3 regions of the Bradyrhizobium sp. HKCCYLRH1034 genome follow, and region 2 is predicted to be linked to each of the others. Evidence: predicted binding sites of a transcription regulator. Region 2 holds the regulator's gene; each other region holds the start of a gene.
What was found. Region 2 encodes PhoB, which activates phosphate uptake and scavenging genes when phosphate is short. Its sites were predicted from a motif close to TGTCATNNANCTGTCAT; they were not measured.
Positions count from the first base shown of each region.

Region 1: ACQR0W_RS26655 (DUF2794 domain-containing protein) is a predicted target of PhoB. The motif match lies at 3,448-3,464, and genes of this name have one in related genera.
Region 3: ugpB (sn-glycerol-3-phosphate ABC transporter substrate-binding protein UgpB) is a predicted target of PhoB. The motif match lies at 4,618-4,634, and genes of this name have one in related genera.

Region 1 covers NZ_JBNPUW010000013.1:100,898-108,071, forward strand. Annotated here, with positions in the region: gene acnA (aconitate hydratase AcnA) at 1-2,084, shown strand, start outside; gene ACQR0W_RS26650 (DUF1223 domain-containing protein) at 2,273-3,055, shown strand; gene ACQR0W_RS26655 (DUF2794 domain-containing protein) at 3,476-3,841, shown strand; gene ACQR0W_RS26660 (GNAT family N-acetyltransferase) at 3,887-4,414, opposite strand; gene ACQR0W_RS26665 (Bax inhibitor-1/YccA family protein) at 4,571-5,362, opposite strand; gene ACQR0W_RS26670 (ABC transporter permease) at 5,627-7,174, opposite strand, start outside.
Region 2 covers NZ_JBNPUW010000009.1:316,099-323,272, reverse strand. Annotated here, with positions in the region: gene pstS (phosphate ABC transporter substrate-binding protein PstS) at 214-1,224, shown strand; gene pstC (phosphate ABC transporter permease subunit PstC) at 1,321-2,319, shown strand; gene pstA (phosphate ABC transporter permease PstA) at 2,323-3,204, shown strand; gene pstB (phosphate ABC transporter ATP-binding protein PstB) at 3,201-4,022, shown strand; gene phoU (phosphate signaling complex protein PhoU) at 4,053-4,769, shown strand; gene phoB (phosphate regulon transcriptional regulator PhoB) at 4,786-5,493, shown strand; gene ACQR0W_RS22980 (trypsin-like serine protease) at 5,641-6,957, shown strand; gene ACQR0W_RS22975 (HoxN/HupN/NixA family nickel/cobalt transporter) at 7,134-7,174, shown strand, end outside.
Region 3 covers NZ_JBNPUW010000003.1:526,281-533,454, forward strand. Annotated here, with positions in the region: gene aroA (3-phosphoshikimate 1-carboxyvinyltransferase) at 1-732, opposite strand, end outside; gene ACQR0W_RS09385 (TIGR02300 family protein) at 884-1,288, shown strand; tRNA gene ACQR0W_RS09390 (tRNA-Ala) at 1,370-1,445, shown strand; gene ACQR0W_RS09395 (GIY-YIG nuclease family protein) at 1,861-2,097, shown strand; gene ACQR0W_RS09400 (MarR family winged helix-turn-helix transcriptional regulator) at 2,105-2,566, opposite strand; gene ACQR0W_RS09405 (organic hydroperoxide resistance protein) at 2,736-3,161, shown strand; gene ACQR0W_RS09410 (CaiB/BaiF CoA transferase family protein) at 3,283-4,485, shown strand; gene ugpB (sn-glycerol-3-phosphate ABC transporter substrate-binding protein UgpB) at 4,688-6,007, shown strand; gene ugpA (sn-glycerol-3-phosphate ABC transporter permease UgpA) at 6,058-6,939, shown strand; gene ugpE (sn-glycerol-3-phosphate ABC transporter permease UgpE) at 6,939-7,174, shown strand, end outside.

The sequences.
Region 1 (7,174 bases), on a different contig from region 2:
CCTATCCGGATTCGCTGGTCGGCACTGACTCCCACACCACCATGGTCAATGGTCTCGCCGTGCTCGGCTGGGGCGTTGGCGGCATCGAGGCCGAGGCCTGCATGCTCGGCCAGCCGCTGTCGATGCTGCTGCCAGACGTCGTCGGCTTCAAGCTGACCGGCGCGCTGAAGGAAGGCGTCACCGCGACGGATCTCGTGCTGACCGTCACCCAGATGCTGCGCAAGCTCGGCGTGGTCGGCAAGTTCGTCGAGTTCTTCGGCCCCGGCCTCGACCATCTCTCGGTCGCCGACAAGTCGACCATTGCCAACATGGCTCCGGAATACGGCGCGACCTGCGGCTTCTTCCCGGTTGACGCCGCCACCATCGACTATCTCAAGACCTCGGGTCGCAAGGCGCCGCGCGTCGCGCTGGTCGAGGCCTATGCCAAGGCGCAGGGTCTGTTCCGCACTGCCAAGTCGCCGGACCCGGTGTTCACGCAGACGCTGACCCTCGATCTCGCCGACGTCGTGCCGTCGATGGCCGGTCCGAAGCGTCCCGAAGGCCGCATCGCGCTGCCGGCGGTGGCCGAAGGCTTCGCGACCGCGCTGGCTGGGGAGTACAAGAAGCCCGACGCTGCGCAGCGCTTCCCGGTCGAGGGCAAGGACTTCGACATCGGCCATGGCGACGTCGTCATCGCCGCCATCACCTCCTGCACCAACACCTCGAATCCGAGCGTGCTGATCGGCGCCGGCCTCTTGGCCCGCAACGCCGCCGCCAAGGGCCTCAAGGCCAAGCCGTGGGTGAAGACCTCCCTCGCTCCCGGCAGTCAGGTGGTTGCCGAATACCTTGCCAACTCGGGCCTGCAGAAGGACCTCGACAAGGTCGGCTTCAACCTCGTCGGATTCGGCTGCACCACCTGCATCGGCAATTCCGGCCCGCTGCCGGAGGAGATCTCGAAGTCGATCAACGACAACGGCGTGGTCGCGGCGGCCGTGCTGTCGGGTAACCGCAACTTCGAAGGCCGCGTCTCGCCGGACGTGCAGGCCAACTATCTGGCCTCGCCGCCGCTGGTCGTGGCCTATGCGCTGGCCGGCACCGTGACCAAGGATCTTTCGGTCGAGCCGATCGGCATCGGCAAGGACAAGAAGCCGGTCTACCTGAAGGACATCTGGCCGACGACCAAGGAGGTCAACGACTTCGTCAAGAAGTTCGTCAAGGCGTCGATCTTCAAGAAGCGCTACGCCGACGTGTTCAAGGGCGACACCAACTGGCGCAAGATCAAGACGGTCGAGAGCGAGACCTATCGCTGGAACATGTCGTCGACCTACGTGCAGAACCCGCCGTATTTCGAGGGCATGAAGAAGGAGCCCGAGCCGATCAAGGACATCGTCGAGGCCCGCGTGCTGGCGCTGTTCGGCGACAAGATCACGACCGACCACATCTCGCCGGCCGGTTCGATCAAGCTGACTTCGCCTGCCGGCAAGTTCCTTAGCGAACACCAGGTCCGCCCGGCGGACTTCAACCAGTATGGCACGCGCCGCGGCAATCACGAGATCATGATGCGCGGCACCTTCGCCAACATCCGCATCAAGAACTTCATGCTCAAGGGTGCCGACGGCAACATTCCCGAGGGCGGCCTGACCAAGCACTGGCCCGACGGCGAGCAGATGTCGATCTACGACGCCGCGATGAAGTATCAGGAAGAGGGCGTGCCGCTGGTGGTGTTCGCCGGCGCCGAATACGGCAACGGTTCGTCGCGCGACTGGGCCGCCAAAGGTACCCGGCTGCTGGGCGTCCGTGCCGTGATCTGCCAGAGCTTCGAGCGCATCCATCGCTCCAATCTGGTGGGTATGGGCGTGCTGCCGCTCACCTTCCAGGAAGGCACGTCCTGGTCCTCGCTCGGCCTCAAGGGCGACGAGAAGGTTACCATCAAGGGCCTGCAGGGCGACCTGAAGCCGCGCCAAACCCTGACCGCCGAGATCGTCTCGGCCGACGGTGCGGCGCAGCAGGTGCCGCTGCTCTGCCGGATCGATACGCTCGACGAGCTCGACTACTACCGCAACGGCGGCATCCTGCACTACGTGCTGCGCAAGCTCGCCGCTTAACCAACGCGCGATGCGACAGTTTGGCTCACTCTGAAGTGAGTAGCGGGTGATGAAGGAGGCGGCCTATGACAAAGGCCGCCTCTTTTGCATTTTCGGTTTGTTAACTACGAGGACGGCATCGCGGATGCAGTGATGCACAGGGCGCAGCGGACGGTGGTCCAGACGGGACAGTGGCGATGAGTGGACAGATGTCGTGGTGGTCGCGCGCAGCGCTGAGTGTCTGTGCGGTCATCGCTTTCGTCCGGCCCGCTGCGTCCGATCCCCGTGCGGTGATCGAACTCTTCACCTCGCAAGGCTGTTCGTCCTGCCCGCCGGCTGACAAGATCCTCGGCGAGCTCGCCAGAGATCCTTCGGTCATCGCGCTGTCCCTGCCGATAGACTACTGGGACTATCTCGGCTGGAAGGACACGCTGGCCGACTCCCGCTTCACGGCCCGGCAGCGGGCCTATTCTCGTGCGCGCGGCGACCGCGAGGTCTATACGCCGCAGGCGGTGGTCAACGGCTCCGTGCATGTGATCGGCAGCGACCGCGAGGCGATCGAGGGCGCCATCGAGGAGACCGTCCAGGGTGGCAGCGTGATGTCGGTGCCGGTGAGGCTGTCGGTCGACGGCCAGGACCTTACTGTCTCCGTGGCCGCGGCCAACGACCAGATGCCGCGCAAGCACGGCGAGGTCTGGGTCTGCTCGATCTCGCGGGTGGTCCCGATCTCGGTCGGCCGCGGCGAGAACAGCGGCCGTGATCTGACCTATTACAACGTCGTTCGCGGGCTTCAGAAGCTGGGTGACTGGAATGGGTCGCCGGTCAGATGGAGCGTGCCGCTGGAGAAGATCGCCCGCGAGGGCGTCGATGGCACCGTCGTCTATGTGCAGGACGGCAGTCGCGACCGCCCTGGGCCGATGCTCGGGGCCGCCTTTTCCGAGTTGCCGTTGGGCGGACGGGCTTCAGCAACAGCGCGCGGTCCCGAGCGCTGATCTTCCGTCGTCCTGATCTTCGTTTTCGCTGACCTGCGTTGGGCGCGTCACGTCCGTGCGACGGCGTGTCCCGACAATCTTACGCGCAGCTCACGCCAGAAAAGCAAAAGGACCAACTTGCGTTGGCCCTTTGCCTTACTTGTGAATAGACCCGATCCTGACGACCCCGGGGGGCTGGGGGCTGAGGAATCCGGAACCGAAAGGACCGGGCCAACGCACACGAATCTTATGCCGAAGGTCGGGGGCGGTCGGTGGGCGGAAAGACGGCGCGATTATGATTCTGCTAACGATCCCGTGACGCTTGCGTGTTCGCGGAACCGACGGCCTCGCAGGCTCGGTCGAACTTCAACAACGAAAACGGCCCCTTGCGGCTTCTGCCGGATGGCGCGATCATGTCACACGGATGACAGGAGGACGCCAATGAACCTCACGCCGGAGGACGCCGACCCCAGCGAGAACCGCGCGGCGGCGCGCAGTGCGGCCGCAGCGCCGAGCCGGGTGACGTTCGACCGCCTGGAGCTGAACCGCATCCTGAACCTCTACGGCCGCATGGTCGCCGACGGTGAGTGGCGCGACTATTCAATCGACTTCCTGCGTGACCGGGCCGTCTTCTCCGTGTTTCGCCGGGCGTCCGAGGTGCCGATCTACCGCATCGAGAAGGATCCGCGTCTCGCACGCAAGCAGGGCATGTACAGCGTGATCTCGGCCACCGGGCTGATCCTGCGCCGCGGCCACGAGCTCGAGCGCGTGCTGCTGGTGATCGCGCCCAAACCAGCCCTGGTCTGATCCCACGCGCTCCGGCTTGATCATGACATTCCGATTGGCGTTGCCTTACGCCGGGACGTCGCTGCTCCCGGCCCCGAGCGGGCGCTGCATCATCACAGTATCGAGCCAGCGGCCGAATTTCAGGCCGACGCTCGGGTGGGTGCCGATCATCTGGAAGCCGCAGGCGGTATGCAGCCCGACCGAGCCGGAATTGGCGGAGTCGCCGATGACGGCGATCATCTGGCGAAAGCCTCCCTCCTCACAGGCGTCGATCAGCCGCCGCATCAGGCGCATCCCGATGCCGCGACGCTGGCTGGCGGGAGCGAGATAGACCGAGTTCTCCACCGTGAAGCGATAGGCAGGGCGGGGCCGGTAGGGCCCGGCATAGGCATAGCCCACCACCTCTCCGTCCAGCAGGGCAGCGAAATAGGGGAAGCCGCCGTCGCGGAGCGCCCGGAAGCGGCGCGTCATCTCCGCCAGATCCGGAGGGTCGAGCTCGAAGGTGGCCGTGCCCTCGCGGACGGCTTGGCCGTAGATGGCGGTGATGGCGGGAAGGTCGGCCTCCTGGGTGGGCCGGATTTCAATGTCGGACATAGGGGGGAAGCATACCCAGGCGGACGCGGCGATCAATCCGGCCTCGCGGCATGGCTGCCGCTGCGGCTTTGCGCCGGTCGCAATCGGGGTTTGCGCAAACGAAAAGCCCCGGCGGTGAGGCCGGGGCTTCGAAGGTCGCTCGTTCGAGCGGTTGGATCAGTCGCGCTGTCCGAGCAACTGCAGCAGCAGCGTGAACAGGTTGATGAAGTTCAAGTACAGCGACAGGGCGCCGGTGATTGCCGCGCGCTCCGCGATGTCGCCGCCCGCGGAAGCGTAGCCGTAGATGTACTCGTTCTTCAGACGCTGCGTGTCCCAGGCGGTCAGGCCGGCGAACACGAACACGCCGATCACCGAGACGATGAACTGCAGCATCGAGCTCGCCAGGAACAGGTTCACGAGGCTCGCCAGCACGATGCCGATCAGGCCCATGAACAGGAACGAGCCCATGCCCGTCATGTCACGCTTGGTCGTGTAGCCGTAGAGGCTCAGCGCGCCGAACGTCGCCGCGGTGATGAAGAACACCCGCACGATCGAGGTGTGGGTGTACACCAAGAAGATCGACGACAGCGAGATGCCCATCAAGGCCGAGAACACCCAGAACAGGATCTGTGCGGTCGACGGCGCCAAGCGGTTGATGCCGGCCGAGATCGCGAACACCATGACCAGGGGGGCCAGGATGAACAGCCACTTCAGCGGGCTCACGAACATCGCGTAGCCGAACTGCGTCAGATAGGCGTTACCGAACTTGAACACGCCGGCCGCCGGATCGCCGGTCACCGACGCCATGTAGACGCCCAGTGCCGCAAGGCCGGTGATGGCCAGGCCGATGCTCATGTAATTGTAGATGCGCAGCATGTAGGCGCGCAGACCGGCGTCGACGGTCGCGGCATCGGCGCGCCCGGCCACCCGGCCAAAGGGTGAAGCATAGTTGCGGTCTAGGTCCGACATGGTCGATTCCCGTTGGTTGCCCGGCAGCCCGGTCCTGACAGGACCGTTGGCCGGTTCTCGAAAAACCCTATCTCATACCCACTGCTGCAGATATTAAATTTGCGTCATCGGCAAATTCGCCATCTTTTGGCAGGTCTCTGAGCCCATTCCCTAGATGGGAAACTAGCATATCTGCCGCAAGCTTCCACGCGCGGCTGAATGTCGCTCCGCGCGCGTCCCAGCCGCAGAAATCGCGTTAACCGTGCGGCATGAGCGCGCAAGCCGCTACAGATTCCGAAGAACCGTCGCGGGCTTCTGGTTGAGCGCCAGCAGCGTGCCGGCCAGACCGAGGCCGACCGTCACGATCAGCGCGGCTACGACGACCAGCGCGGCGCTGCCGGCCTGCCAGGCGAAGCTCAACGTCATCAGCCGGGTCACGATCAGCCAGGCGGACACCGAGCCGGCGATGACGCCGAACGCGGCGGTGGCAAACCCGATCATCAGATATTCCAGCGCGTAGGCGCCGAGCAGCCGCAGCCTTGTCGCGCCCAGGGTCTTCAGGATGACGGCATCGTAGACCCGGTGGCGGTGGCCGGCTGCCAGCGCGCCGCCCAGCACCAGGATGGCCGAGATCAGCGTCACCGCACTGGCGCCGCGGATGGCGAGCGCGAGGTTGGAGACCACCGAGCCCACCGTCTCCATCACCTCGCGGACCCGCACGCTGGTCACCATCGGGAAGGCGTCGGCCACCTTGCGGATGACACGGGCATCCTCGGCGGTATCGGAGCGCGCTTCGGTGAGGGTGGCGACATGGGTGTGCGGCGCTCCCTTGAAGGCATTCGGGGAGAACACCAGCACGAAATTGATGCCGAGCCCCTGCCAGTCGATGGTGCGCATGTTGCCGATCCGCGCCGTGATGTCGCGTCCGAGCACGTTGACCACGATGTCGTCACCGAGCTTGAGGCCGAGACCGTCGGCGATCCGCTTCTCGATCGAAACCAGCGGCGGGCCGCTGTAGGTCTCGCCCCACCACTCACCCTCGACGACCTTGGATCCTTTGGGAACCTCGGCGGTATAGGTCAGGCCCCGGTCGCTCTGCAGCACCCATTCGGTGTCAGTTGTCGCCTTGAGGTCCTCGGCGCGCACGCCGCGGGCGGAGACGATGCGCCCGCGCAGCATCGGCACGTCTTCGACAGTGGATTGAGGGGCGAGGTCCCTGAGGAAGTCGCGGAAGCGGTCGGCCTCGCCGGAGGGGACGTCGATGAAGAAAAACGACGGCGCCTGTTCCGGCAGTTGAGCCAGGAACTGGCGTCGCAGATTGCCGTCGATCTGGGTAATCGTGACCAGCACGGCGAGTCCCAGCCCGAGCGACAGCACCACGGACGGTGTCAGCGCGCCCGGGCGATAGATATTGCTGACCGCCAGCCGCAGCATCGGGAAGCGGCTGCGCGGCAGGGCGCGCGCAATCGCCATCACCGCGGCGGCAATGCCGCGCAACAGCACGAACACCAGCGCGGCGGCGACGACGAACACGGCTGCGATGCGCTTGTCGTAGGACAGGCCGATCACGACTGCGATCAGCAGCGCGACGGTGCCCGCGATCAGCACCAGATAGCTCCAGCGCGGACGGTGCCATTCGGCGATAACCGCCTCGCGGAACAACGCCGCCACCGGCACGTCGCGTATGCGCCCGAGCGGCCACAGACCGAACGCCAGTGCGGTGAGCAGACCATAGACGAAGGACAGCACCAGCTCGTCCGAATGAATGGCCGGGATCACGGGCAGCGGCAGGATGTTGCCGAACAGCCCGACGATGGCAAACGGCAGGGCCGC
Region 2 (7,174 bases):
CACGGACGCGAGGTGCCGCAGCCCGCTGCAATATGTCGGCTGGCCCGTAGAAATTCGGAGTTGGATCGAAAGATCAATACTTATCAACGGCTTGTGACTGTCATCCGACTGTCATCGAACCTTTATAAAAGCCACACTGAGGCCCCGTAAAGCGGCCGGGGAAGCGCAATCGGGCGCAGATGGCGCTTCGCTTCCCAAGCATGGAGACCAGCTATGAATTTCGTCAAAGCTATCGTCGCTGCCGGCTTGGTCGCCGCATCGACGTCGGCCTTCGCTGCCGACATTACCGGTGCGGGCGCGACGTTCCCGTTCCCGATCTATTCCAAGTGGGCGGACGCCTACAAGAAGGAGACCGGCAACGGTCTGAACTACCAGTCGATCGGTTCCGGCGGCGGCATCAAGCAGATCCAGGCCAAGACCGTGACCTTCGGCGCCACCGACGCGCCGCTCAAGGCCGAGCAGCTCGAGAAGGACGGCCTGGTGCAGTGGCCGATGGTGATGGGCGGCATCGTGCCGGTCGTCAACCTCGAGGGCGTGAAGCCGGGCGAGATGGTGCTGGACGGCGAGACGCTTGCCAACATCTATCTCGGCAAGATCACCAAGTGGGATGACGCCGCGATCAAGAAGCTCAATCCCAGCGTCAAGCTGCCGTCCGATGCGATCGCCGTGGTCCGCCGCTCCGACGGCTCGGGCACGACCTTCAACTTCACCTACTACCTCTCCGAGGTGAGCGCCGACTGGAAGAGCAAGATCGGCTTCAACACCGCCGTCGAGTGGCCGGTCGGTGTCGGCGCCAAGGGCAACGAGGGTGTGTCCGGCAACATCGGCCAGACCAAGAACTCGATCGGCTATGTCGAGTACGCCTATGCCAAGCAGAACAAGCTCACCTACACCGGCATGATGAACAAAGCCGGCAAGACCGTGCAGCCGACCGTCGAGGCCTTCCAGGCCGCGGCCGCGAATGCCGACTGGGCCAAGGCCCCCGGCTACTACGTGATCCTCGCCAACCAGCCCGGCGACAAGTCCTGGCCGATGACGGCGGCGACCTTCATCCTGATGCACAAGGAGCCGGCCGACAAGGCGGCGTCCGGCGAAGCCATCAAGTTCTTCAAGTGGTCGTTCGAGAAGGGCGGCAAGATGGCTGAGGAGCTCGACTACATCCCGATGCCCGACAGCGTCGTGAAGCTGATCGAGAAGACCTGGTCGGCCGACATCAAGAGCTGAGCTGGACGTATCGAAAATCCCCTCTCCCGGCCTCCGGGGGAGGGGCACTACCGGGGTTGAGGCGTGTCCAAGGAACAGGGGGCAGAATTGGCAGAGATGGCGGTTCAGACCGAAGTCAGCGATATCGCGGCCGCTGCCGGACCCTATGACCGGGCACGCGCGCTCAACGCCTTCAAGCTCGGCGACGTGACCTTCTATTGGATCACGCGGCTGTCCGCGATCTCCGTCCTGTTGATCCTGGGCGGCATCATCCTGTCGCTCATCGTCGGCGCATGGCCGGCCATGAGAGAATATGGCTTCGAATTCCTGTGGACGCGGCGCTGGGCGCCGTCGGCCGATCCGCCGGTGCTCGGCGCGCTCGGCCCGATCTACGGCACCTTGGTCACGTCCTTCATCGCGATGCTGATCGCCATTCCGGTCGGTCTGGGCATTGCGATCTTCCTCACCGAGCTGTGCCCGCAATGGCTGCGCCGTCCGATCGGACTTGCCATCGAGCTGCTCGCCGGCATTCCTTCGATCATCTACGGCATGTGGGGCTTCTTCGTGCTGGGGCCGTTCCTGGCCTATACGTTCCAGCCGTTCATGATCAATCTCTGCGCCGGCATCCCCGTGCTGCAGGACATCTTCGCCGGTCCGCCGTCCTATCTCAGCCTGTTCAACGCCTCGCTGATCCTGGCGATCATGGTGCTGCCGTTCATCACCTCGATCTCGGTCGACGTGTTCAAGACGGTCCCGCCGGTGCTGAAGGAAGCCGCCTACGGGGTCGGCTGCACCACCTGGGAGGTCGTGCGCAGCGTCGTCATTCCCTACACCCGTGTCGGCGTGATCGGCGGCGTCATGCTGGCGCTGGGGCGTGCGCTCGGCGAAACGATGGCGGTGACCTTCATCATCGGCAACTCGTTCCGTATCTCATCCTCGATCTTCGCACCGGGCACCACGATCTCGGCCGCCATCGCCTCCGAATTCCAGGAGAGCGACGGGCTGCACCAGTCGAGCCTGATCCTGCTCGGCCTGCTGCTGTTCGTGCTCACGTTTTTCGTGCTGGCGAGCGCGCGGCTGATGCTCATGCGGCTCGAAGCCAAGGCGGGAAAATAAGCCATGTCCAGCGCTGACACGCTTACACTCGATGCGCCGGTCAATCCGATCTATGCGCGCCGGCGCCGCAGAGACATCGTGATCCGCGGCCTCTGCGTTGCCGCCGCGATGTTCGGCGTCACCTGGCTGGCGCTGATCCTGTTCACGCTGTTCTATAACGGACTCGCCGGCCTCAGCCTGCAGGTTTTTGCCGCCGACACGCCACCGCCCGGCTCCAGCGAAGGCGGCCTGCGCAACGCCATCGTCGGCTCCTTGATCATGACGATCATCGGCGTCGGCATCGGCGCGCCGCTCGGCCTGTTCGCCGGCACCTATCTCGCCGAATACGGCCGCAACGACCGCCTGACCTCGGTGATCCGCTTCATCAACGACATCCTGCTGTCGGCGCCCTCGATCATCATCGGCCTGTTCATCTATGGTGCGGTCGTGGTGCCGATGGGCGGCTTCTCGGCACTCGCGGGTTCCCTTGCATTGGCGGTCATCGTGATCCCGGTGGTGCTGCGCACCACCGAGGACATGCTGCTGCTCGTGCCCAACCCGCTGCGCGAGGCGGCGTCTGCGCTCGGCCTGCCGCGCTCGCTGGTGATCCGCCGCATCGCCTATCGGGCGGCGCGCTCGGGCCTCATCACCGGCGTGCTGCTGGCGACCGCCCGCGTCGCCGGCGAGACCGCGCCTCTGCTGTTCACCGCGCTGTCGAACCAGTTCTGGAGCCTCAACCTTTCCAAGACGATGGCGAACCTGCCCGTCACCATCAACAATTTCGTCCAGAGCCCTTATGCCTACTGGAAACAACTGGCCTGGAGCGGAGCCCTTCTCATCACTCTGGCCGTGCTCGCCCTGAACATCGGTGCACGCATTCTCGGCGCCGAGAGGAACACCAAATGACCGAACTGTCCGTCTCCGTCAGTCAGCCCAATCACGCTCTTCACGGCAAGGCGCTTCCGGATGCGCCGGCCAAGGTGACCGCGCGCAACCTCAACTTCTACTACGGCGACCATCATGCGCTGAAGAACATCAACCTGTCGCTGGGCACCAACCGCGTCACCGCGTTCATCGGCCCGTCCGGCTGCGGCAAGTCCACGCTGCTGCGCATCTTCAACCGGATGTACGATCTCTATCCGGGGCAGCGGGCGACCGGGCAGCTGATGCTCGACAACACCAACATCCTCGATCCCAAGCTCGATCTGAACCTGCTGCGTGCCCGGGTCGGCATGGTGTTCCAGAAGCCGACGCCGTTCCCGATGACAATCTACGAGAACATCGCCTTCGGCATCCGGCTCTATGAGAAGATCTCCAAGTCGGAGATGGACGACCGGGTCGAGAAGGCGCTGCGCGGCGGCGCGCTGTGGAACGAGGTCAAGGACAAGCTCAACGCTTCGGGCCTGTCGCTGTCAGGCGGCCAGCAGCAGCGGCTGTGCATCGCGCGTACCGTGGCGGTCCGGCCGGAGGTGATCCTGTTCGACGAGCCGTGCTCGGCGCTCGATCCGATCTCGACCGCCAAGGTCGAGGAGCTGATCCAGGAACTCGCCGAAAACTATACGATCGCCATCGTGACGCATAACATGCAGCAGGCGGCGCGCGTCTCCGACAAGACCGCCTTCATGTATCTCGGCGAGCTGATCGAGTTCGACGACACCAGCAAGATCTTCACCTCGCCGAGTGATCGGCGGACCCAGGATTACATCACCGGCCGGTTCGGCTGACGCCGACGACATTGTCTTCAGGAGATCATCATGGCCAGTGAACATACCGCCAAGGCGTTCGACAGCGATCTGCAGGACCTCACCCGTCTGGTATCGGAGATGGGCGGCCTCGCCGAGCGGCTGATCGTCGATTCCGTCGATGCGCTGGTGCGGCGCGACATCGCGCTCGGCCAGAAGGTGGTCGCCACCGACGCCGAGGTCGACAAGCTGCAACGCATCATCGAGGAGCGCGCCGTTCTTACCATCGCCCGGCGACAGCCGATGGCGGTCGACCTGCGTGAGATCGTCGGCGCGATGCGCGTGGCGACCGATCTGGAGCGCATCGGCGACCTCGCCAAGAACATCGGCAAGCGCGTCGCGGCGCTGGAGAGCGACTTCCATCCGCTGAAGCTGATCCGCGGGCTCGAGCACATGACCGATCTCGTGCAGTCGCAGGTCAAGACGGTGCTGGACGCCTATGCCGCGCACGATTTGCCGGCGGCGATGACGGTGTGGAAGGGCGATGAGGAAGTCGATGCCATCTGCACCTCGCTGTTCCGCGAGCTCCTGACCTACATGATGGAGGATCCGCGCAACATTTCGTTCTGCATCCACCTGATGTTCTGCGCCAAGAACATCGAGCGCATCGGCGATCATGCGACCAACATCGCCGAGACGGTGTTCTATATGATCGAAGGCCAGCAGATCATGGACAAGCGCCCGAAGGGCGACATGACGAGCTTCGCATCGACGATCCCCGGCAACTGAGAGAGACGGTTCAGACATGGGCGCCCGAATTCTGGTGGTGGAGGACGAGGAGGCGCTGACGACGCTGCTGCGCTACAACCTCGAGGCCGAAGGCTACGAGGTCGAGACCGTGGCGCGCGGCGACGAAGCCGACACGCGCTTGAAGGAGCGTGTTCCCGATCTCGTCGTGCTCGACTGGATGCTGCCGGGCCTGTCCGGCATCGAGCTGTGCCGCCGCCTGCGGGCGCGGACCGAGACCCGGCAGTTGCCGATCATCATGCTCACCGCACGCGGCGAGGAGAGCGAGCGCGTGCGCGGCCTCGCGACCGGCGCCGACGACTACATCGTCAAGCCGTTCTCGGTGCCGGAGCTTCTGGCGCGGGTGAAAGGCCTGCTGCGGCGGGCGAGTCCGGAGCGGCTGGCGACCGTGCTGTCCTATGGCGACATCGAGCTCGACCGCGAGAAGCGCCGCGTGGCGCGCTCTGGTAGGCCGATCGATCTCGGCCCGACCGAATACCGCCTGCTCGAGTTCTTCCTGGAGCATCCCGGCCGCGTGTTCAGCCGCGAGCAGCTGCTCGACAGTGTCTGGGGCCGCGACATCTACATCGACGAGCGCACCGTCGACGTCCATATCGGCCGCCTGCGCAAGCTGCTCAATCCCGGCCGCGAGCAGGACCCGATCCGCACCGTGCGCGGCGCCGGTTATGCGCTCGATGATCGCTTCGCCAAGAGCGAGCAGGTGTAAGGGGCGATCGGGCGTGAGGACGCAGCAGGTGTGAGACGCGAGGCGGCCCGATTGAGGAGATCGCGGTCCGCTTTCCGCCACGCCGCCGCCGTCTTGATCGTGTCTGCTTCGTGGCCCGTCACGATGTTTCGGTCCCAGCGGACGCCCTTGATCAAGACCATCATCATATCTCTTGCCGTGCTGCTCGGCGGCGCGGCGGGCGCCACGGCCGCCGAGCTCGAAGACGCGGTCGCGGCGGCAGGCAACGGGCAGCATGCGGCGGCGATGCGACGGCTGCTGCCGCTGGCCGCCAAGGGCGATGCGCGGGCGCAGTTCGACGTCGGCTTCATGCACGCCTTCGGCTGGGGCCAACCGCGCAACCCCGCCGAGGCGCTGGCGTGGTACCGCAAGGCCGCCGATCAGGGGCTCGCCGTCGCGCAGCACTATCTCGGCATCGCCTACGTCAATGGCGAAGGTGTTGCGAGCAATTACGGCGAAGCCGGCCGCTGGTTCAGCCGCGCCGCGGCGCAGGGCTTCGCCCAGTCCCAATACATGCTCGGCCTGATGCTGCTCGACGGCCGCGGTGTGAAACAGGACGTCGTGCAGGGCTATGCCTGGCTGGTGATGGCGGGCCGTAGCGGCGTGCGATCGGCCGGCCGCGACGTGCAGCGGGTCAAGTTGACCGAGCCGCAGCGCGTCCAGGCTCAGAGTGCCATTGCGGCCTGGCGGCCGAAGCCGGAATCGGCGGAGGCCGGCATCGCCGCTCCGCGTCCGGAGCAACTGCTCGGGCTCGACCGCCACATCGGCGAGGTCGTCGATCCCACCTCGTGGCCGGCGTCGTCGATCGGCGTCGTCACCGTCGCGCAATACTCGACCGGCGGCTGGTGCACCGGCACGCTGGTCGCGCCGCGCGTCGTGCTCACCGCGGCGCATTGCGTGTTCAACGGCGTGGCGCAGGTCAGCCCCGGCAACGTCCGCTTCCTGGCCGGCATGAACAGGGGCACGCCGGCGGCATCGTCGGTCGCCGACAAGCTGATCGTGGCGCCTGATTTCGTCCCGACCCGGCACGACAGGTGGTCGCTCGACCGCTCGCCCGCCGATTGGGCGCTGATCGTGCTGAAGGACGCGCTGCCGTCGAAGCCGGTTGAGGTCAGGGCGCTGACGCGCGAGGAATTGCAGGCTGCGACCACGGCCGGAACCATCTCCGAGATCGGCTATGGCCAGGAGCGGCGCTATTCGCCGACCGGCCAGCGCAATTGCAGCGCCGGCATGACCAAGGACGGGATGCTGCTGACGGTGCATTGCCTCGCCAATTTCGGCTATTCGGGCTCCCCCATCATGGCCGAAGTCGGCGGACAGCCGGCCGTGGTCGGCATCTTCTCGGCGTTCCACGAGGAGACCCGGCTGATGTTCGCCGCCCCCGCGAGCCAGTTCGAGGCGGTCGTGCGGCGCGAGATCGCGGCACAGAGTGCCTCGGCGCGGTGAGCGAAGGAGGGGCGAGAGAAGAAGATGTCCCGCCGCTGGTCATGATCTGTGCGTGACTGGATAGCGGGTTGCCAAGCGAGAGGGCAATCCGGGAAGGGCCGCCCACGTTTTCCTGCAGCTTTTGCCTGCAGCGGGGGGCTTTACCGAACTGGCCTGGCTCTTGCTATAGTCCGAGTATGACGATTGTTCAAATTGATCATCCTCGTGCCCCTCGGCT
Region 3 (7,174 bases), on a different contig from region 2:
GGGAACGATCACTGGCGCACCACGCAGCTCCGGCTGGCCGGTCAGTGCGACGCGGCGGCCATGAGACCCTTCCGGCGTGGTCACGATCTCCGCGCCGAAATGCTTCAGCATCAGCTCGGTGTGGTCGCGGCTGGCCTCCTGCTCGATCACGGTGGTCACACCGGGCGCGGCGAGGCCCGCGAGCAGCACCGCCGACTTGATCTGGGCCGAAGCCACCGGCGTACGGTACTCGATCGGCACCGGGTTGCCGGCGCCCTGCAGGGTTAACGGAAGCTTGCCGCCCTCGGCGCTGGCGGTCACCTTCGCCCCCATCAGCACCAGCGGGTCGAGGATGCGCCGCATCGGACGGCTGCGCAGCGAGGCATCACCGTCGAAAACGGCCGTGATCGGGCAACCGGCCACGGCGCCCATCACCAGCCTGCAGCCGGTGCCGGAGTTGCCGAAATCCAGCGGCGCGCTCGGCTGGGCGAAGCCGCCCACCCCGACGCCACGGACGGTCCACGCGAAATCGCCGGTGCGCTCGACCTTGGCACCCAGGGATCGCATCGATTTGGCGGTGTTGAGGACGTCCTCGCCCTCGAGCAGGCCGGAAATCCGGGTCTCACCGACCGACAGCGCCCCCAGGATCAGCGCCCGGTGCGAGATCGACTTGTCGCCAGGCACGCGAATCGTGCCCGAGAGGGGCCCTGAGGCGCGTGATTCCAGGGGAGTCGGGGCGATTGACGTGCTCACGGCGGGATCCTCGTGTTTCGGACGCGGCAGGTATCACAGCCCCCGCCCTCCGTCACGAGCGGTGATTTTCCCGTTGACAGCGCTATTGACAGCGGCGCGGCAACTAGCCAAGTGAGACACCGCTTTTCAGACATTGCCAGGACGCCTGCACGTGGCCAAATCCGAGCTCGGAACCAAACGCATTTGCCCGACGACGGGCAAAAAGTTCTACGACCTCAACAAGAACCCGGTGATTTCGCCCTACACCGGCGAGGTCGTGCCGATTGCGCCGATCGCGCCCACCCGCGCCATGCGCGGCGAGGCTGCGCGCGCTGCTGCGGCGGCCGACGTGGTCGAGCCCGCGGAGGCCGAGGAGCTGGTGCCGCTCGAGGAGGCCGACGCCGAGGAGAGCTCCGGCAAGGTCAAGGCCGTCGTTCCCGAATCGGAGGACGACATCGAGATCGACGAGACGCTCGACGACGACGAGGATGACGACTCGACCTTCATCGCCGACGAGGAAGAAGGCGACGAGGACGTGACCGACATCATCGGTGATGTCGGCGGCGACGAAGAATAATCGTCGAAGACACTTGAGATCAGCCGCGAACTGTGGTTCACGGTGCTCCCCGGCGGTCACCCAGACCGCCGGCTCGGTTCAGGGGCCATAGCTCAGCTGGGAGAGCGCTTGCATGGCATGCAAGAGGTCGGCGGTTCGATCCCGCCTGGCTCCACCAGCCTTCGCTCGCTTCGCGAGCTTCGGCTCGGCAAGCCACCCCAATCTGCCAGTTGCGCGAAGTGAGCGAAGGCTGTCGCGCCGTAGTCTGGACGCCGAAGCCCCCTTGGGCGGAGGCGGGAAGACGAAGGCGGACTTGGGCTCCGGGCGATAATGCTCTCTCCCCATCGCTTCGCGAGCTTCGGCTCGGCAAGCCACCCCAAACTCTCAGTTGCGCGAAGCGAGTGAAGGCTGTCGCGCCGTAGCCTGGACGCCGTAGCCCTCTTGGGCGGAGGCGGGAAGGCGAAGGCGGACTAGGCTCCGGGCCATGATGCCCCTTCATCAGTCGACTGAGCAGTTCAGCCCATCCAAGCTCTGGACGCCACGCAGCACGACCTGCCACATTCGCGCCCGTGAAGGGTCGAGGGCGGCCTGCGATGAAGTTCGTTTACATCCTGGAAAGTCTCAACGGCGAGCATTTCTACGCAGGCATCACCGACGACGTTCCGGCCCGCGTCACGAAGCACAATGCCGGTGAAGTCCCGCACACATCGAAGTTTCGGCCTTGGCGGCTCAAGACCTACGTTGCCTTCAGCGATGTGAAGCAGGCATTTGCCTTCGAGAAATATCTCAAGTCGGGTTCAGGCCGGGCTTTCGCGAAGAAGCGCCTTTAGAGCCCCCTCACCCCTCCACAACCGCATCGAGCCGCTCCCGCAGCCGCACCAGCTTGCCGTGCAGGTCGGCCAGCTCGGCGATCGAGCAGCCCGTCGCATCCAGGATCGCGGGCGGCACGATCGACCTTGCCTTGTCGCGCAGGCCCGCGCCCTGGGCGGTGAGGGTGACGATCACCTGACGCTCGTCCTCCGCCGACCGGGTCCGCTTGATCAGGTGCGTAGCCTCCATCCGCTTCAGCAGCGGCGTCAGCGTGCCAGAGTCGAGGAACAGCCGCGCGCCGATGTCCTTCACCGTCAAGCCGTCCTGCTCCCACAGCACCAGCATGACCAGATATTGCGGATAGGTCAGGCCAAGGCGGTCGAGCAGGGGCTTGTAGACGCGGTTGAAGGCGTGCGCGGTCGAATAGACTGCGAAGCAGAGCTGGTTGCCGAGCTGGAGCGGCAGGTCTGCCGCGGACTTCTTTCGCATCGAGGTCACCACAGGTCGATCCTATCGGCATCTTGAGCCCGCACGCCTCGGATCGACAACGGGCCCGGCGCACCGATCACGAATTTTCTACCGAACAATTATATTGTACACAATCTAATTGTGTGCAATATGGCCGCGCTGAATTCGTCCATCCAACCAGGAGACACCCATGTCCGTGAACGTGCTCTACAAGACCAGCGCCAAGGCCACCGGCGGCCGCGACGGCGAAGCCGCTACCCTCGACGGCTCGCTCAAGGTCAAGCTTTCCACCCCGAAGGAGCTCGGCGGCGGCGGCGGTGCCGGCAACAATCCGGAGCAGTTGTTTGCGGCCGGCTACGCAGCCTGCTTCATCGGCGCGATGAAGTTCGTCGGCTCGCAGGGCGGCCCCAAGGTTCCCGCCGACACGTCGGTGACCTCGACGGTCGGCATCGGCCCGCGCTCCGAAGGCGGCTTCGGCATCACCGTCGAGCTCGCAGTGTCGCTGCCCGGACTCGCCAAGGCCGACGCCGAAGCGCTGGTCGCCAAGGCGCACGAGGTGTGCCCCTATTCCAACGCCACGCGCGGCAATGTCGACGTCAAGCTGAGCGTCGTCTGAGCTTCAATTCCGTCATGCGGCAGGACGGCCTCCGTTGTCCTGCCGCATGGCAGCCCCCGTTTGCGCCGCCGCCGCAGCAATGCTTAATGATCGCGAGCTGAAACCAACCTCGCGACATCCGATGACACCCCAATTTGCTCCCGGCGCCATGGCCGGCCTGCGCGTGATCGATCTGACGCGCGTGCTCGGCGGCCCCTATTGCACGCAGATCCTGGCCGATCACGGCGCCGACGTGATCAAGGTCGAGCCGCCGGCCGGCGACGAGGTGCGTGACTGGGGTCCGCCCTTCCACGATGAGGACGCCGCCTATTTCGTCGGGATCAACCGCAACAAGCGCTCGATCGGCCTCGATCTCGCCTCAGAGGGCGGCCGCGCCGTGCTGATGCGGATGCTCGAGACGGCCGACGTGCTGATCGAGAACTTCAAGCCTGGCACCTTGGAGAAATGGGGCATCGGCAGCGACACGCTGCGCGAGACATTCCCCAAGCTGGTGCACTGCCGCATCTGCGGCTTCGGCGCGGATGGCCCGCGCGGCGGCAATCCCGGCTACGACGCGATCATCCAGGCGATGACCGGCATGATCGCGGCGACCGGTTCGCCGCAGAGCGGACCGATGCGGATCGGCGTGCCGCTGGTCGACATCACCACCGGACTCTATGCCGCGATCGGCATCCTGATGGCGCTGTCGGAGCGGCAGCGCTCGGGCATCGGTCAGTTCCTCGAGGTCACGCTGTATGAGACCGGTCTCGCGATCATGCATCCGCATACCGCAAACTACTTCATGCATGGCAAGCCGCCGTCGCTGACCGGCAACGAGCACCCGAACCTCGTTCCGTATGCGATCTTCGCGACCAAGACCGACGATATCTTCATCGGCGTCGGCAATGACGGCACCTTCCGCAAGCTCGCCAAGGAGATCGGCCGCCCCGAACTCGGCACCGATCCGCGCTTCGCCCGCAACAAGGATCGCGTCGCCAATCGCGAGGCGCTGCGCGCCGAGCTTGCCGCCGTGTTCAGCCAGTTCGAGGCGGAGCCGCTGTGCGACCGGCTGCTCGCGGCCGGTCTGCCGGCAGGACCCGTGCAGAAGATCGACCAGGCGCTGACCAATCCGCACACGATCTACCGCGGCGATGTCATCGAGAAGGACTGGTACAAGGGCGTCGCGTCGCCGATCCGGCTCGAACGCACCAAGCCGAGCCTGCGCTCCACCCCGCCGAAGTTCAGTCAGCACGCGCAGGAGGTGCTGACCGAGTTCGGTTACACGCCGAGCGAGATCGAGGCGCTGCTGTCCCAGGGCACGGTGTGCGCCGAGCGCAAGCGCTGAGGCGCCATCAGCCTGTCGTCTCTCACCGCCAGCGCCGGCCGGGGCATCGCCCCGGCGCGGCACCGTCTCCCGCAAGTCGCTGCGTTCCGCCGCGATGAACGCGCTTTCCGCTGACGATCCAACCGGTTATACATTCACGAAACTGTCATCTCGCGCTGCTACGGCCGCGACGCCGATGACGTTTCACGGGAGGTATTCTTTAATGTCACTTCGCCAATTCTGGACGGCCGCGACTGCGGCAGTCACGCTGGTCCTGAGCGCCGCAGCACCTGCGCATGCCGTGACCGAAATCCAGTGGTGGCATGCGATGACCGGCGCCAACAACGACGTCATCGTCAAGCTCGCCAACGATTTCAACGCCTCGCAGTCCGACTACAAGGTCGTCCCGACCTACAAGGGCAACTACGCCGACACGATGAATGCCGGCATCGCCGCCTTCCGCGCGGGCAATGCGCCCCACATCATGCAGGTGTTCGAGGTCGGCACCGCCACCATGATGGCCGCCACCGGCGCCGTGAAGCCGGTCTACAAGCTGATGCAGGACGCCGGCGAGACGTTCGACCCGAAGAGCTATCTGCCTGCGATCACGGGCTACTACTCGACCTCCAAGGGTGAGATGCTGTCGTTCCCCTTCAACTCGTCCTCCACGGTGATGTGGGTCAATCTCGACGAGCTGAAGAAGGTCAACGCCGAGATCCCGAAGACCTGGCCCGAACTGTTCGAGACCGCCAAGAAGCTGAAGGCGGCCGGCCATGCGACCTGCGGCTTCTCGGGCTCGTGGGTCACCTGGGTCAATCTCGAGCAGCTCTCCGCCTGGCACAACGTGCCGCTGGCCAGCAAGGCGAACGGTCTCGACGGCTTCGACACCGTGCTGGAGTTCAACGGTCCGCTGCAGGTCAAGCATCTCGAAAACCTGGTCGAGCTGCAGAAGGACAAGACCTACGACTATGCCGGCCGCACCAACACCGGTGAGGGCCGCTTCACCTCGGGCGAATGCCCGATCTACCTGACCTCGTCGGCGTTCTTCGGCAACGTCAAGGCCCAGGCCAAGTTCGCCTTCACCGCCGCGCCGATGCCGTATTATCCGGACGCCAAGGGCGCGCCGCAGAACTCGATCATCGGCGGCGCCTCGCTCTGGGTGATGGGCGGCAAGAGCGCGGACGAATACAAGGGCGTGGCGAAGTTCCTGACCTTCCTCTCGGACACCGATCGTCAGGTCTACATCCACAAGGCCTCGGGCTATCTGCCGATCACCAAGGCGGCCTACGCCAAGGCCAAGGCCGAGGGCTTCTACAAGGATCAGCCCTATCTGGAGACGCCCCTGCTCGAACTGACCAACAAGGAACCGACGGAGAATTCCCGCGGCCTGCGTCTGGGCAACATGGTGCAGCTGCGTGACGTCTGGTCGGAGGAAATCGAGCAGGCCCTGGCCGGCAAGAAGACCGCCAAGCAGGCGCTGGACGCCGCCGTCGAGCGCGGCAACCAGATGCTGCGCCAGTTCGAAAAGACGGCCGTGAAGTGAGGCCATGAGCCGGCAGGCCGCCCCGCGGCCTGCCGGTTCGCCGACCGACCATGCAGAAGAACGCCATCTTTCAGTCAAAACTGCTGCCGTTCGTGCTGGTCGCTCCCCAGCTCGCGATCGTGCTGATCTTCTTCTATTGGCCCGCGATCCAGGCCGTCATCCAGTCGTTCCTGCTGCAGGACGCGTTCGGCCTGTCCACGAGCTTCGTCTGGTTCGAGAACTACGCCGACCTGCTCAGCCAGCCGGACTATTTCCAGGCCATTCTCCGCACCTTCGGCTTCTCCTTCGCGATCGCGCTCTCGTCGCTGTCGGTCGCACTGCTGCTCGCGGTCATGGCGGATAAGCCGTTGCGCGGCGTCACGCTGTACCGGACGCTGCTGATCTGGCCCTATGCCGTGGCGCCGCCGGTGGTGGGCGTGCTCTGGATCTTCATGCTCCACCCGTCGCTCGGCGTGATCTCGCGCTATCTGCGCGCTGTTGGCATCGACTGGAATCCGCTGCTCGACGGCGACCAGGCGGCGCTGCAGATCATCCTCGCGGCCGCCTGGAAGCAGATCTCCTACAACTTCCTGTTCTTCCTCGCCGGGCTGCAGAGCATCCCCCGGAGCGTGCTCGAGGCGGCCGCGATCGACGGCGCGCGGCCGATGCGGCGGTTCTGGACCGTGACCTTCCCGCTGCTGTCACCGACCATCTTCTTCCTGCTGGTCATCAACATCGTCTACGCCTTCTTCGAGACCTTCGGCATCATCGACACGATGACCCGCGGTGGTCCTGGCAAATCCACCGAGACGCTGGTCTACAAGGTCTATACCGATGGCCTGCTCGGCGGCAATCTCGGCTCGTCGGCCGCACAATCCGTCGTTCTGATGGTCATCGTCATCGTGCTGACGGCGATCCAGTTCCGCTTCGTCGAGCGCAAGGTGACCTACTGATGGTCGAGCAAGAAGGCATTCGACGCTACGTCGCGCACGCCATCCTGTGGATCGGAATCGCGATCGTCGCGTTCCCGGTCTATCTCGCATTCGTCGCCTCGACGCAGGACAATGCGGTGATCGCCAACGGGCAGATGTCGCTGCTGCCTGGCGGGCACTTCCTGTCGACCTACTATCAGACGATCTTCGTTGGCACGAGCGGCTCGACCCGCGAGCCGGTTGCGACCATGCTTTT